4 regions of the Streptomyces sp. P9-A2 genome follow, and region 4 is predicted to be linked to each of the others. Evidence: riboswitches for the same ligand, from Rfam matches in the RefSeq annotation. Region 4 holds a riboswitch; each other region holds the start of a gene.
The links. A riboswitch is a leader RNA that binds a small molecule or an ion and turns the genes downstream of it on or off. The one in region 4 is predicted to bind cobalamin.
Positions count from the first base shown of each region.

Region 1: it holds a riboswitch for cobalamin, as region 4 does, so the genes downstream of both, V4Y04_RS25015 (ribonucleoside-diphosphate reductase subunit alpha) here and cobN (cobaltochelatase subunit CobN) in region 4, are expected to answer to the same signal.
Region 2: it holds a riboswitch for cobalamin, as region 4 does, so the genes downstream of both, V4Y04_RS07380 (cobalamin biosynthesis protein) here and cobN (cobaltochelatase subunit CobN) in region 4, are expected to answer to the same signal.
Region 3: it holds a riboswitch for cobalamin, as region 4 does, so the genes downstream of both, V4Y04_RS29280 (energy-coupling factor ABC transporter permease) here and cobN (cobaltochelatase subunit CobN) in region 4, are expected to answer to the same signal.

Region 1 covers NZ_JAZIFX010000001.1:5,473,010-5,476,870, forward strand. The annotation lists gene V4Y04_RS25010 (ribonucleotide-diphosphate reductase subunit beta) at 1-645, opposite strand, end outside; gene V4Y04_RS25015 (ribonucleoside-diphosphate reductase subunit alpha) at 645-3,119, opposite strand; cobalamin riboswitch at 3,245-3,384, opposite strand; gene V4Y04_RS25020 (GNAT family N-acetyltransferase) at 3,462-3,861, opposite strand, start outside.
Region 2 covers NZ_JAZIFX010000001.1:1,627,012-1,630,872, reverse strand. The annotation lists gene V4Y04_RS07385 (cobyric acid synthase) at 1-586, opposite strand, end outside; gene V4Y04_RS07380 (cobalamin biosynthesis protein) at 607-1,593, opposite strand; cobalamin riboswitch at 1,719-1,857, opposite strand; gene V4Y04_RS07375 (hypothetical protein) at 2,150-2,371, opposite strand; gene V4Y04_RS07370 (inorganic phosphate transporter) at 2,428-3,711, opposite strand.
Region 3 covers NZ_JAZIFX010000001.1:6,449,319-6,453,179, reverse strand. The annotation lists gene V4Y04_RS29285 (ABC transporter substrate-binding protein) at 1-813, opposite strand, end outside; cobalamin riboswitch at 1,057-1,205, shown strand; gene V4Y04_RS29280 (energy-coupling factor ABC transporter permease) at 1,487-2,296, shown strand; gene V4Y04_RS29275 (energy-coupling factor ABC transporter substrate-binding protein) at 2,293-2,718, shown strand; gene cbiQ (cobalt ECF transporter T component CbiQ) at 2,725-3,474, shown strand; gene V4Y04_RS29265 (energy-coupling factor ABC transporter ATP-binding protein) at 3,471-3,861, shown strand, end outside.
Region 4 covers NZ_JAZIFX010000001.1:7,901,442-7,905,302, forward strand. The annotation lists gene V4Y04_RS35420 (precorrin-2 C(20)-methyltransferase) at 1-474, opposite strand, end outside; gene V4Y04_RS35425 (precorrin-8X methylmutase) at 471-1,142, opposite strand; gene cobG (precorrin-3B synthase) at 1,139-2,461, opposite strand; cobalamin riboswitch at 2,516-2,657, shown strand; gene cobN (cobaltochelatase subunit CobN) at 2,692-3,861, shown strand, end outside.

The DNA.
Region 1 (3,861 bases), 2.4 Mb from region 4:
CTCGTCCCGGAACACCCAGTTGGTGCCGGTCGCGAGACCGTGCAGCAGGCCCCGGCTGCGGAACCAGTACACGTAGGCGAACGCCCCGTAGAAGAACAGGCCCTCGATGCACGCGGCGAAGCAGATCAGGTTGAGGAGGAAGCGGCGGCGGTCGGCCCGCGTCTCCAGCCGGTCGAGCTTCTCCACCGAGTCCATCCACCTGAAGCAGAACTCGGCCTTCTCCCGGATGGACGGGATGTTCTCCACCGCCGCGAACGCGGCCGTCCGGTCCTCCGGATCGGGCAGGTAGGTGTCCAGCAGGGTCAGATAGAACTGGACGTGCACCGCCTCCTCGAAGAGCTGCCGCGACAGGTACAGCCGCGCCTCCGGGGAGTTGATGTGCTTGTAGAGGGTGAGCACCAGGTTGTTGGCCACGATCGAGTCGCCGGTGGCGAAGAAGGCCACCAGACGGCCGATCAGGTGCTGTTCGGCGGGGCTCATCTTCGCGAGGTCGGTGACGTCCGAGTGGAGGTCGACCTCCTCCACGGTCCAGGTGTTCTTGATCGCGTCCCGGTAGCGCTCGTAGAAGTCGGGGTACCGCATGGGGCGCAGGGTGAGTTCGAAGCCCGGGTCGAGCAGGTTCCGGGTACGGGGTGCGGTGGTCATTACTGGCAGGCCTCGCAGGACTCGGGGTTCTCAAGGGAGCAGGCGACGGCTTCGGGGTCGGCGGCCGACTGCGGGGTGGGGACAGGGGTGGGGACGGGGCCGGTGGCGGCAGCGGTCTGCGCCTGGGCCGCGCGGGCGATGCGGGTCGCCGGCCGGGAGCGCAGGTAGTACGTGGTCTTCAGGCCCCGCTTCCAGGCGTAGGCGTACATCGAGGAGAGCTTGCCGATGGTCGGCGTCTCCATGAACAGGTTCAGCGACTGCGACTGGTCCAGGAACGGGGTGCGGTCGGCGGCCATGTCGATCAGGGCGCGCTGCGGTACCTCCCACGCGGTGCGGTACAGGCCGCGCACCTCCTCGGGGATCCAGGTGAAGTCCTGCACCGAGCCGCCCGCCTCGCGCAGCGCCTCGCGGGTCCGCGCGTCCCACACGCCCAGCCGCTTCAGGTCGTTCACCAGATACGAGTTGACCTGGAGGAACTCGCCGGACAGCGTCTCGCGCTTGAACAGGTTGGACACCTGCGGCTCGATGCACTCGTACACGCCGGCGATGGACGCGATGGTGGCGGTCGGCGCGATCGCCAGCAGCAGCGAGTTGCGCATGCCGACGGAGGCGATACGTTCGCGCAGCGCCGCCCAGCGCTCGGGCCAGACGAGTTCGGTGTCGTAGTGGTCGGGGTGCAGCACGCCCCGGGCGGCGCGCGTCAGCTCCCAGGCCGGCAGGGGGCCGACGGGAGTCCCCGCTGCTCCGGAGCCCGCCCCGGAGTCCGCCTCGGAGTCCGTCGCGGGCGTTCGGGGGCGCGCGGCGAGGTCGGCGGAGGTCTCGTACGCGGCGAGCATGACGCGCTCGGCGATCCGGGTGGAGAGCCGCCGGGCCCCGGGGGAGTCGAAGGGCAGGCGCAGGGCGAAGAAGACGTCCTGGAGGCCCATCACCCCCAGCCCCACCGGGCGCCAGCGCGCGTTGGAACGGCCCGCCTGCTCGGTCGGGTAGAAGTTGATGTCCACGACCCGGTCGAGGAAGGTGACGGCCGTGCGCACGGTCTCGTCCAGCCGCTCCCAGTCCAGGTCACCGGCCGCCGGGTCGACGAGCGCGCCGAGGTTGACCGAGCCCAGGTTGCACACCGCTGTCTCCCCGTCGCTGGTGACCTCGAGGATCTCCGTGCACAGGTTGGAGGAGTGGACGACGTGGCCGGGCTCGGCGGTCTGGTTGGCGGTGCGGTTGGCGGCGTCCTTGAACGTCATCCAGCCGTTGCCGGTCTGGGCGAGGGTCCGCATCATGCGCCCGTACAGTTCCCGGGCGGGGATCGTCTTGCGCGCCAGGCCCGCGGCCTCGGCGGCCCGGTAGGCCGCGTCGAACTCCTCGCCCCACAGGTCGACCAGGTCCGGGACGTCGGACGGGGAGAACAGAGACCAGACGGCGTCGGTGTCGACCCGGCGCATGAACTCGTCCGGCACCCAGTGCGCGAGGTTCAGGTTGTGCGTACGGCGGGCGTCCTCACCGGTGTTGTCACGCAGCTCCAGGAACTCCTCGATGTCCGAGTGCCAGGTCTCCAGGTAGACCGCCGCCGCGCCCTTGCGCCGGCCGCCCTGGTTCACGGCGGCGACGGAGGCGTCCAGGGTCTTCAGGAACGGGACGATGCCGTTGGAGTGCCCGTTGGTGCCGCGGATCAGCGAGCCCCGGGAGCGGATGCGGGAGTAGGCCAGGCCGATGCCGCCGGCGTGCTTGGAGAGGCGGGCCACCTGGTGGTAGCGGTCGTAGAGGGAGTCCAGCTCGTCCTTGGGGGAGTCGAGGAGGTAGCAGGAGGACATCTGGGGGTGCCGGGTACCGGAGTTGAACAGGGTGGGGGAGGAGGGCAGGTACTCCAGGCGGCTCATCAGGCCGTACAGCGCGGCGACCTCGTCCACCGAGCGGGGGGTGCCGTCCTCGGCGAGACCGGCGGCGACCCGCAGCAGGAAGTGCTGCGGCGCCTCGAGGACCTTGCGGGTGACCGGATGCCGCAGCAGATAGCGGCTGTACAGGGTGCGCAGCCCGAAGTAGCCGAAGCGGTCGTCCGCGCGGGGGTCGATCAGCGCGTCCAGACGGTCCGGGTGCAGCCGGACGAACTCGGCGGTCCGGTCCGCGATGAGGCCCTCGCGGTGCCCGGCGGCGATCGACGAGGTGAACGACGTGACACCCTGCGAGGCGGCCTCGGCGTGGAGGCCGAGGGTCAGCAGCCGGGCGGCGAGCCGGGAGTAGACGGGGTCCTCGGAGATGAGCCCGGCCGCCGCCTCGGTGGCCAGCTCCCGCAGTTCGGCCTCGTCCGCACGGGCGGACCGGCCGCGCAGCGCGGCGGCGGCGACCCGGCCGGGGTCGGCGGCGGGGAGGTCGGCGGTCAGCCCGGTCAGGGTCCGCAGCAGCGCGGCACCGGGGCCGTCGTTCGCGTCGCTCATGTCGGTCACGGCGACCGCTGAAGCAGGATCGGCTGGCGCGATGGTCACGTGGGGCTCTCCCTCGCTCGGCACGGGGCCTCGGCGAGGGCAGGGGGCAGCACACGGGCACGCGAACGGGCCTCGCGTCCACCGGCCCATTCCGCGAGGCCCGGACGTCAGACACCCGGGCCGGACGGCCGGGCGCACTGTCGGCAGGTCCTCGGACTGAAGCCCGTGCGGGCACGCGGAAAACGCGAACACGCACAAGTACACCGTTGCGGGACAGTTCCGGATTCGCACCGGATTCCCCTGCGGCGACAGCGAGCATGAGCATACATCTTGTGCCGGGTGCTTTCGGCATGCCCATATCTTGTGTCTCGGTGGGTGCTGCGGCGTAGAGTCGGCGTGGTGTCAGAGCGTCAGCTCGTAGGTGAGCAGCGTGATGTCGTCCAGATGCGGAACAGGGTTCCGGTGCCGCCCGGGAGAGCGGACGAAACCGAGACGCTCGTAGACGCGGTGGGCCGCACGCATCGTCCGCCGGGTCGGCAGCACGATCCGTACGCACCCCTCCGTGGCCCGTGCCCGGTCGGCACAGGCGCGGACGAGCGCCTCCCCGACACCCCGGCGCCGGGCGGCGCGGGTGACCGCGAGCATCCGGATCTCCGCCTCGCCGGGTCCGGCGATGTCGGCCGTCGGCCCGCCGCGCGGTACGAGCGTCACCCCGACCGGCACTCTCCGCGCGTCGTTCGCCTCCGCTGTGCCGTCCGCCTCCGCCGCCGTGCCGTCCGCCGCCCGGTAAAGCGACCCGGTC
Region 2 (3,861 bases), 6.3 Mb from region 4:
GGAAACCGGCGACCAGCTCCTGGTCCTCGCGCGACAGCAGCGCGACCGTGCCGAAGAAGGAGGCGAAGACCCCGCCGCGGTCGATGTCGCCGACGACGAGGACGGGGAGCGAGGCGTTCCGGGCGATCCCCATGTTGACGATGTCGGTGCGACGCAGATTGATCTCGGCCGGACTGCCGGCCCCTTCGCAGATCACCGCGTCGTACGTGGCCCGCAGTTGCGCGAGGGAGTCCAGCACCGTGCCCAGGAGCTGTTGTTGCCGCCCGCCGTGGTAGCCGCGCGCGCTCATCTCACCGACCGGCCTGCCCAGCAGCACGACCTGGCTGCTCCGCTCCCCGCCCGGCTTGAGCAGCACCGGATTCATCAGCGCGGTCGGCTCGATGCGGCAGGCCTGGGCCTGCATGGCCTGCGCCCGCCCGATCTCGGCGCCCTCCCGTGTGACGAACGAGTTCAGCGACATGTTCTGCGCCTTGAACGGCGCGACCTTGACGCCCTGCCGCGCCAGCCACCGGCAGATCCCGGCGGTCACCACACTCTTGCCGGCGTCCGACGTCGTACCGGCCACCAGCAGCCCGCCGCCCGTCATACCGCCCGTCATACGGTCCGTCATGACGTGCGCCCCTTCCCGCGCCCCTTGGAGGCGGTCCGCGTAACGGCTCGTACGCCGATGCGCGCGGCGACGCCGACGCAGAGTGCCAGCCGGCCGACGCGCCCCGAGAGCCGTACCGCGCGATCGATGTCCGCCACGGTCACGGCCCGGCCGCCGCCGTTGAGGACGGGCCGGTGCTCGACCCGCCCGGCGTAGGACAGCGACCCGCCGAGCCGGACACCGAGCGCGCCCGCGAAAGAGGCCTCCACGGGCCCTGCGTTGGGACTCGGATGCTTCGCGGCATCCGCGCGCCACGCCAGCACGGCGCCCCGCGGATCCGGCCCGGCGACCGCGGCGAGTACGGCGGTCAGCCGCGCCCCGGGCCACCCCGCGACGTCGTCGAGGCGCGCGGAGGCCCAGCCGTACCGCAGATGGCGGGGGGACCTGTGGCCGACCATGGCGTCCAGGGTGTTGACGGCCCGGAACCCGAGCAGCCCCGGCACACCGGCGACGGCACCCCACACCAGGGCGCCCACCACGGCGTCGGAGGTGTTCTCGGCGACGGACTCCACGACCGCGCGGGCGATCCCCTCGGAGTCCAGCGCCTGCGGGTCCCGCCCGCACAGGTGCGGCAGCCGCGCCCGTGCCGCCTCTGTTCCGTCGGCGGTCCCGGATTCCAGGGCGCGCCCGATGGCGCGGGCCTCCCGGGCCAGCGACGTCCCTCCGACGACGGCCCAGGTGGCCGCGCCGGTCAGGGCGACGGAGGCGGCGGGGGAGGACCGTACGAGGCGGGCGGCCAGGCTCCCCAGAGCGACGGCCCCGCCGACGCAGACGGCGGTGTGCAGCACGCCCCGTCCCCGGTCGTCCTGCCACAGAACCCGTTCCACGGCAGCCGCGGCCCGCCCGAAAGCGGCGACCGGATGCCCTCGGCGGGGATCGCCGAGAAGCAGGTCACCGAGGAGGCCGGCAGCGGCGCCGTACGCGAACTCGCGATCGGCACCCATGGGTTCAGCCGGTGAGGGATCCGGTGGGAGTGGCCGCCCCGAACCGGGGCGGAGCATCGCTGGTCGACCTCAACAGGCAGCCGGGCATGGCGGTATGTCCTCACTCAGGGTGTCCACGCCCTGGTTCGACGAGACCGGCGGTGGGAGTTCCTGGCTCCCGGGGTCGTTCACCCCGGTGACAGTGGCGGGACCGCGCCGGATTCGCACCGGCTTCCTCTCCTGCCGCCGTAATGGCTCCGGCAGTTCACCACGGTCCGGAAGAACCGTCAACTTGCCTTTGACCTGCGAGGCTGAAGTGTGCTGAGACCCACAGGGAGGTTCCGGAGGGTGATCGGAGAGCGAACCGCGGGCAAGGGGTTCCGCGGCGGGACGGGCGGCGCGGAAACGGCCCGGCGGCGGGCGGTCCGGGACCGGTGGTGGGCGGGTGGTCCGGGAACACGAAACGGGCGGTACGGAGGCAACGTGCCCCGCACCGCCCGCCGGGCGGACGACATGACCCGGACCGGGACGCCGGCCCGGATCCTGCCCTGGAATCAGGCAGCCGTCAGGCCATGGATCAGGCCATGATCATGTAGATCCCGTACGCCACCGCCGCCGCGCAGGCCGCGAAGCAGGCGTAGGCGCCGGTGACCGCCAAGGCCGCGGACTCGCCCTGGGCGGCGGCCCGTTCACGGCGGGACAGGCCGGTGATGCCCAGGGTGAACAGGGCCACCAGGGCCACGGTGACCACGAGGCTGACGCCGAAGACGGAACCGAGGGCCGCCCAGTCGATCTTCATGGTGCTCTTCTCCTACGTGTCTTCCTGCATGTCTTCCTGCGTGTCTTCCCGCGGGGTCAGACCGCGGTCCTGGCCGGAGGGACCACCGGATCGACGGGAGCCGGGATGGTGGCCGAGAGGTCCTCGGCCACGGGGCCCGCCGGAGGGGTGGCCACGGCGGCCATGGCCACGGTCACGACGCCGCTCCGCTCCTTGTCGGTGCCTTCGGTGTCGATGGCGGTCTCGACGGCGGTGTCATCGGTGTCGTTGACGTTGGTGTGGTCGACGACCTCGCGCCGGGAGATCTTCCAGATCGCCGCACTGGAGGCGATCAGGAAGACCGCGACGAGGGCGGTGCCCCAGCTGCCGAAGCCGCAGACCCACTCGGCGATCGCCGCGACGATGGCCGCCGCCGGCAGCGTCAGCCCCCAGGCGACGAACATCCGGGTGGCCGTCGACCAGCGGACCACGCCGCCCTTGCGGCCCAGGCCCGCACCCATCACGGAACCGGAGACGGAGTGCGTGGTGGACAGGGAGAAACCGAGGTGGGAGGAGGCCAGGATGACCGTCGCGGCGCTGGTCTGGGCGACGAAGCCCTGCTGCGGCTGGAGGTCGGTCAGGCCCTTGCCCATGGTGCGGATGATGCGCCAGCCGCCGAGGTAGGTGCCGAGGGCGATGGCGATGCCCGCGGAGACGATGACCCACAGCGGCGGGTCGGAGTCCGGGGCGAGGGTGCCGCCGGCGACCAGGGCCAGGGTGATGATGCCCATCGTCTTCTGGGCGTCGTTGGTGCCGTGGGCCAGGGAGACCAGGCCGGCGGAGGCGATCTGTCCGGCGCGGTACCCCTTCTCGGAGGACTTGCTGTCGGCCGACTTGCGGTTCATGCGGTAGGTCAGCCGGGTCGCGAACATCGCGGCCAGGCCGGCGACCAGCGGCGCGGCGATCGCGGGGATCAGCACCTTGGTGACCAGGACGTCGCCGTGCACCGCGCCGAAGCCCGCCGAGGCGACGGTGGCGCCGATCAGGCCGCCCATCAGGGCGTGCGAGGAGCTGGACGGCAGACCGACCAGCCAGGTCAGGAGGTTCCAGAGGATCGCGCCGACCAGTGCGGCGAAGATGACCTCGGGACGGATGCCGGCCTCGTCGACGAGGCCCTTGGAGATCGTGTTGGCGACCTCCACGGAGAGGAAGGCGCCCACCAGGTTGAGGACGGCGGACATCGCCACCGCAACCTTGGGCTTGAGGGCACCGGTCGAAATGGTCGTCGCCATCGCGTTCGCGGTGTCGTGGAAACCGTTCGTGAAATCAAACGCAAGTGCGGTTACCACCACAATCGCGAGGATCAGCGAGAAGCTTTCCATTTACCCAGGCAATCGTTCGAAGTCATTGGCGCGTTGAACGTAGGTAACGTGGGTGAACGGAAGGTGAACTGGAATGGGCGTCGGGGTGACCGTAGGGGAAGGTGACTGCCTCCTGGCGGGCCGAGGGCGGTCGCGGGCGGGTGTGAGCGG
Region 3 (3,861 bases), 1.5 Mb from region 4:
CGTGGTGCGGCCGTCGTCGTTCTTGAAGGTGGCGGCGAGGTTGGGCGGGAGGGTCGCGCCGTCGAGGTCGCCGGAGCGCAGCCGGGTGGCTCGGACGTCGTCGTCGGCGATGACCGCCATGGTGAGCTTCTTCACCTTCGGGGCGCCGTCCCAGTAGTCCGGGTTCGCCTTGAAGGTCAGCTTCTCGCCCTTGCTCCAGCCGGTGAGGACGTACGGTCCGGTGCCGACCGGCTCGGTGTTGAAGGAGCCGGTGTTGGGGTCCTGCCCGGCGGTGAGGTGCTCGGGGACGATGGGCAGGACGGTGCGGGCGGCGAAGGCCGCGTACGGGTACTTGAGGGTGAAGACGACCTTGTCGTCGCCGTCCGCGCGGACCTTTTCGACGGCGTCCAGTTCGCTCTTGGCGGTGTTGTTGGTCTTGTCGTCGAGCACCGTCTCGTACGTGTGGACCACGTCCTCGGCGGTGAGGGGTTCGCCGTCGCTGAACGTCACGCCGGAACGCAGGGTGTAGGTGTAGGTGCGGCCGTCGTCGCCGATCTCGGGCAGGGCCTTCGCCAGCGCGGGCTTCAGCCTCAGGTCGGCGTCGCGGGCGAGCAGCCCGTCGAAGATCTTGGAGTTGCCGTCCTTGCCGTAGCCGAGCAGAGGGCTCAGGGTGTCGGGTTCGGAGGGGACCCCGATCACCACGGACTCGGCGGACCCGCCACCGCCCGCACCGGCGTCCGTGCCGCCTGTAGGCGCCGAGCAGGCGGCGACCACCGCGATCGCGACGGCCGTGGTGGCCGCGCCGGTGGTGCGCCGTATTCGTCGGGTCGTCATCGATCCTCACACCTCTACTGACCAGAATTCGTTGTTGCATACTAATTGCAGCAAGGTTCTGCCCAGGGACCCGGCCCCTCATGCCGGCGTCTCGGCGACAGTGGCCGTCCGGCGGGCCGCGAGGGGGCGGCCGCCGCACCACCTGCGTACATCCGCGCGCACCTGCTGTCAGGACCGCAGGTGCGCGCCGGGACACGAGCTGCGGAACGCCGTCCGCGCGCCCCCGGCACCCGCTTGTCACCAGGACGGATCCGGGTCTACTGTCGCCACGCCTTGGTGAACGGGAAATCCGGTGCGATACCGGTGCGGCCCTCGCCACTGTGATCGGGAAGTCCGGCTCCGGCCCCTGGTCCTGTCCCTCGACAGGACCGACGGGCAGCCACTGGGTCCACTTGGGGCCTGTCGTCACATTCCTGTCGTCCGCCCGGAGGGCGGGCCGGGCGGCGTCAGGTGCGTGCTCTCGGTGTGCCGGGTGCACGCCCACGTACTGGTTGTACGTGGGCGTGCACCCGGTGCGGCGAGAGTGCGTGCATGGCGTCGCCCGGCAGGCAGGAATGTGACGACAGGCCCCAGGACCCGGGAAGGCGGAGCACGGGCGGTGGTACCCGTCAGCCAGGAGACCGGCCAAGGCGCGTCAACCATCCACGAGGTGCTGGAGAGGGTCTGCTGAACCATGCACATTGCCGAAGGTTTTCTGCCACCGGTGCACGCGGTCGCCTGGGGCGCCGCGGCGGCGCCGTTCGTCGTCCACGGTGCCCGGTCACTCGTCCGTGAAGTCAGGGAACATCCCGAGAGCACGCTGCTGCTCGGCGCCTCGGGAGCGTTCACCTTCGTTCTGTCCGCGCTGAAACTGCCGTCGGTGACCGGGAGTTGCTCCCATCCCACCGGCACCGGGCTGGGCGCCATCCTGTTCCGGCCGCCGATCATGGCGGTGCTGGGCACCATCACCCTGCTGTTCCAGGCCCTGTTGCTGGCCCACGGCGGGCTGACCACGCTGGGCGCCAACGTCTTCTCGATGGCGATCGTCGGGCCATGGGCGGGGTACGGCGTGTACCGGCTGGCGCGGCGGTCCGGAGTGCCGCTGATGGCGGCGGTGTTCTGCGGCGCGTTCGTCGCCGACCTGTCCACGTACTGCGTCACCAGCGTGCAGCTGGCGCTCGCCTTCCCCGACCCGGGGAGCGGGTTCCCGGGCGCACTCGGGAAGTTCGGCTCCATCTTCGCCCTCACCCAGATCCCGCTGGCGGTGAGCGAGGGACTGCTGACCGTACTGGTGATGCGCCTGCTGGTGCAGTCCAGCAGGGGCGAACTGACACGTCTCGGCGTGCTGTTGACCGGTAAGCGGGCCGCTTCGGCGACGGCGGGGACGGAAACGCCGGAAACGGGAACGGAGCCGGAGACGAAGCCGGAGACGAAGCCGGAGACAGAGACGAAGCAGACGGCGGGTACGACGGGGACGACCGGTACCGGGACGGTGGCTCGATGACCAGGAACGCGAAGATCAACGCCCTGCTGCTGCTCGCCGTGGCCGCGCTCGCGGTGCTGCCGCTGGCGCTCGGGCTCGGCGACCACAAGGAGGAGCCGTTCGCCGGTGCTGACGGCGAGGCGGAGACCGCCATCACCGAGCTCGAACCGGACTACGAGCCGTGGTTCTCGCCGCTGTACGAACCTCCGTCCGGTGAGATCGAGTCGGGGCTCTTCGCCCTCCAGGCCGCCGTCGGCGCGGGTGTCCTGGCGTACTACTTCGGGGTGCGGCGCGGGCGCCGGCAGGGTGCGGAACAAGCGCGGCGGCAGCAGCCGGTGCCCGGCACCGGACCGGACACCGGACCGGACACCGAATCGGACGCCGACTCCGACGCCGCCTCGGGCCGCCCCGGCGAGGCGGTCTCCCCCGGTCCCCGGTCCTGATCCCGCGTGCTGCCGATCGACGCGGCGGCGCACAGCAGTCGCTGGCGCCGCCGTCATCCCGTGGACAAGGCCGTGCTCGGGCTGGGGCTCACCGTGCTCGCGGTCTCCCTGCCCCCGTGGCCGGGCGCGGCCCTGGTGCTGGTGACCGCGCTCGTGGTGCTGCTGGGCCCGGCGGGGGTGCCGGGCCGGCGGCTGTGGCGTGCCTACCGGGTGCCGCTGGGCTTCTGCGTCACCGGGGCGCTCACGCTGCTGGTGCAGGTGGGCGGGCCGGCCGGGTTCGTGTCCCCGGCCCCCGAAGGGCCGCTGCGCGCGGGCGAGTTGCTGCTGCGCACCTCGGCGGCGTCCCTCGGGGTGCTGCTGTTCGCCTTCACCACGCCGATGTCCGACCTGCTGCCGCGTCTGGTGCGGGCCGGGGTGCCGGCACCGCTGGTGGACGTGGCCCTGGTGATGTACCGCATGAGTTTTCTGCTGCTCGACTCGGTGCGCCGGATCGGTCAGGCGCAGGCGGCCCGGCTCGGGCACACCACCCGGGCGGCGTCCTGGCGTTCACTGGGCGGTCTCGGCGCGACGGCGTTCGTCCGGTCCTTCGACCGGGCGGCGCGGCTGCAGGCGGGACTCGCCGGGCGCGGCTACGACGGCACGCTGCGCGTCCTGGTGCCCGAGGCACGTGTCTCCGTACGGTTCACCGCCCTGAGCCTGTTGCTTCTCGCGGCGCTGGCCGTCGTCGCCCTCGTCCTGGAAAGGCCCCTGTCGTGAACGGGTCCGCGCCGAACGAACCCGCCCTGGTCGCCCTGCGGGACGCGTCCTTCGCCTACGAGGACGGCCCGGCCGTGCTCGCCGGCCTCGACTTCGAGGTGCGGGAGGGTCGCGCGCTCGCGCTGCTGGGCCGCAACGGCAGTGGCAAGACCACGCTGATGCGGCTGCTGAGCGGTGGACTGCGGCCGAGCGGGGGCGAGTTGACCTTGTCGGGCCGCCCGGTCCGGTACGACCGCAAGGGGCTGACCCGGCTGCGGACGACGGTGCAGCTGGTGGTGCAGGACCCCGACGACCAGTTGTTCGCGGCCTCGGTGGGCCAGGACGTGTCGTTCGGGCCGCTGAACCTCGGGCTGTCCGACACGGAGGTACGGGCGCGGGTCGCGGAGG
Region 4 (3,861 bases):
CAGGATGGTCAGCACCTCCTCGCCCTCGGCGAGCGGAGTACCCAGGCGGGCCGCGGCGGCGGACACCGACGTGACACCGGGGATCACCTCGGTGTCGTAGCGGTCCGCGAGCCGCTTGTGCATGTGCATGTAGGAGCCGTAGAAGAGCGGGTCGCCCTCGGCGAGGACGGCGACCGTCCGGCCCGCGTCCAGATGGACGGCGAGCCGGGCCGACGCCTCGGCGTAGAAGTCGTCGATGGCGCCCTGGTAACCGCCGGGATGGTCGGTGGTCTCGGTGGTGACGGGGTAGACCAGCGGTTCCTCGACGTGGTCGGCCCGTATGTGCTTCGCCGCGATGGAGCGGGCGATGGACCGGCCGTGGCGGGCGCTGTGGTAGGCGATCACGTCCGCCTCGGCGATGGCCTCGACGGCCCGTACGGTCATCAGGGACGGGTCTCCGGGGCCGAGCCCGACCCCGTACAGCTTGCCGCTCATTCTTCCTCGCTCGCGATCGCGTTGAGAGCGGCGGCGGCGATGGCGCTGCCTCCGCGACGGCCTCGGACGACCAGGTGTTCCAGGCCCGAGGGGTGGGCGGCCAGGGCGTCCTTGGACTCGGCCGCGCCGATGAAGCCGACGGGTACGCCGATGACGGCGGCCGGCCTCGGCGCCCCCTCCTCGATCATCTCCAGGAGGCGGAAGAGCGCGGTGGGCGCGTTGCCGACGGCGACCACGGCGCCCTCCAGGCGGTCGCGCCACAGCTCCAGCGCGGCGGCGCTGCGCGTGGTGCCGAGTTTCGCCGCCAGCTCCGGCACGGCCGGGTCGGAGAGGGTGCACAGGACGTCGTTGCCTGCGGGCAGCCGCTTGCGGGTCACGCCGCTGGCCACCATCTGCACGTCGCAGAGGATCGGAGCCCCGCCGCGCAGGGCCTCGCGTGCGCGGGCCACCACACCGGGGGTGTGACCGATGTCGCGGACGAGGTCGACCATTCCGCAGGCGTGGATCATCCGGACCGCGACCTGGCTGACGTCGGCGGGCAGGGCCGCGAGGTCCGCCTCCGCGCGGATGGTGGCGAAGGACCGGCGGTAGATGGCCGCCCCGTCCTTCTCGTAGTCGTAGGGGGTCACGATGCTCTTCTCGCTGCTCTCGGTCGTCGTACGGCTCATGAGGTGAGGGCCGCCAGTGCGGCGGCGAGGTGGGAGGGATCGTCCAGGGCGGTGGTGTGCGCCGGCCGCTCCTGGGCGACCATGCCGATCCGGTAGCCGCCCTCCGGGGCGGCGACCACGTCGATCCGGTCACCCCGGGGGTGGCCGCAGCGCCGCTCGCAGCCGGACCAGTACAACGGCAGGGGGGAGCGGCCCGCATCGGCGAGGGCGGCGGTCGCGTCCGCCCGCACGTCGGAACGCGACTTTGCGCACCCCGGCCGGCCGATGCAGGCACCGACGCGCAGCCAGGGGGAGGAGGCGTCGGTGACCAGGCCGGTGCCGGCGAGACGGGCCAGTGCGCCGGCCGCTGCCGTCGCGTTCGTTCCGGGGGCGGGGACGACGATGCCGCGCCACGGTGTCAGGCGCAGTTCGCCCGCCCGGACTTCGGCGGCCACCCGGGTCACGGTCCGCCACTGACGGGACGTGAGACGGCCCAGGGGTACATGGACGGACAGGGCCGCCCCGATCACCCCCGGCGGCGGTCCCTCCGCCGTGGCGCGGTCATTTGCGGCGCGGTCGTTCGGCGCCGGAACGCAGCCGATGCCGGCGTCGGTCAGGCGGAGCCGGACCGCACGCGTCAACTCGCCTGATTGGAGGCCCAGTTCGTCGACCCGCCAGACCTGCCTCCCTGTCTCCCGCAGCACGTCGAGGAACGCCTCGGCGGCGAGCAGCGCGGCCCCGGGCGCCGCGTCCCCGGACACCCGCAGCGCCCCGTCCGCCGAGCCGACGGCGAGCAGGGCGTCGCCGTCACCGAGCGCACGCACGGTCACATCGGCGCCGAGCCCGGCGACATCGCCGCGCCCGTCGTCGAGCGCGAACAGGAACCGCCCCGACAGTGCCCGCGCCGCCTCGCTCGCGCACAGCGACGCGTCCAGGGCCGACAGCCACGGCCGCACCTCCCGGGCACTCCGCCCGTCGAGACCGGACAGCGGGGAGGCGACGATGTTGCGGGCCCGTTCGTGCCCGTGCGACGGGAGCAGTCCGGCCGCGTCCAGCAGCCCGGCGAGCCGGGTACCGCAGTCGTCGCGCAGTCCACGCACCTGCACATTGCCACGCGAGGTCAGATGCAGTTCGCCGTCGCCCAGTCGGTCGGCCGCGTCCGCGAGCGCCTCGGCCTGCGGCACGGTGAGCACCCCGCCGGGCACCCGGACCCGGGCCAGCGCGCCGTCGTCGGCCGTGTGCAGCCGCAACGACCCCGGACAGGCGTCACCGCGGTCCCGGGAGACCGCTGTGGCCTGGGACGACGAGGGGAGGGGAGCCGTGGACATGGCGGCGAGCATACAGATCGGCACCCCGCCTCCAAGTTCTGCCCTCTTGCCCCGACCCTTACTATGTCTCTTGGCGGATCATCGGATCCGTCATCGCCATGACGGCGACATGGAGGAAGCCCGGTGCGAATCCGGCGCGGTCCCGCCACTGTGAGTCCGACCCCCACGAGGCCGGACGAGCCAGGAACTCCAGCCGTCTTGTACCACCCGGGGCGCGGATCCCGAGGAAGGCCGGCCGACGCATGCCGCATTCGTCCAGGGAGCGCTCGACGCACCCCAACATCCTGCTCCTGTCGACGTCCGACACGGATCTGCTCAGCGCCCGAGCGGCCGACGGCCCGGTGCCCTACCGCTTCGCCAACCCCTCCCGCCTCCCGCTCGACGACCTGCCCGCGCTCCTCGAGGGCGTCGGCCTGGTCGTCGTACGTCTCCTCGGCGGACTGCGCGCCTGGGAGGAGGGCCTCGACCTGCTGCTCGCCGACGGCCGCCCGGTCGTCGTCCTCAGCGGTGAACAGGCCCCCGACGCCCAGCTGATGGCCGCCTCCACGGTCCCCGTCGGCCTCGCCGCCGAGGCGCACGCCTATCTCGCCCACGGCGGACCCGACAACCTCGAGCAGCTCGCCCGCTTCCTGTCCGACACGGTCCTGCTCACCGGCCACGGCTTCGAGCCGCCCGCGCCCGCGCCCACCTGGGGCCCGCTGGAACGCACACCCCGCGAGGGCACCGACGGCCCGACCGTCGCCGTGCTCTACTACCGCGCCCACCACATGAGCGGCAACACCGCCTTCGTCCACGCCCTGTGCGACGCCGTGGAGAACGCGGGCGGGCGGCCCCTGCCGCTGTACGTGGCTTCCCTGCGCGCCCCCGAATCCGAACTGATCGACGAGCTGCGCGCGGCGGACGTCATCGTCACGACCGTCCTCGCGGCCGGCGGCACCAAGCCCGCCGAGGCGTCCGCCGGTGGCGACGACGAGTCCTGGGACGCGGGCGCGCTCACCACCCTGGACGTACCGATCCTCCAGGCCCTGTGCCTGACCGGCTCCCGCACCGCCTGGGAGGAGAGCGACGAGGGCGTCTCCCCGCTGGACGCCGCGAGCCAGATCGCCGTGCCCGAATTCGACGGCCGCCTGATCACCGTGCCGTTCTCCTTCAAGGAGATCGACGCCGACGGCCTCCCGGCCTACGTCGCCGACCCCGAGCGCGCCGCCCGCGTGGCCGGCATCGCCGTGCGCCACGCCCGCCTGCGGCACATCCCGGCCGCCGACAAGCGCCTGGCCCTCGTCCTGTCCGCCTATCCGACCAAGCACTCCCGCATCGGCAACGCGGTCGGCCTGGACACCCCCGCCAGCGCGGTGGCCCTCCTGCGCCGGCTGCGGGACGAGGGATACGACTTCGGCGACACCGACGTCCCC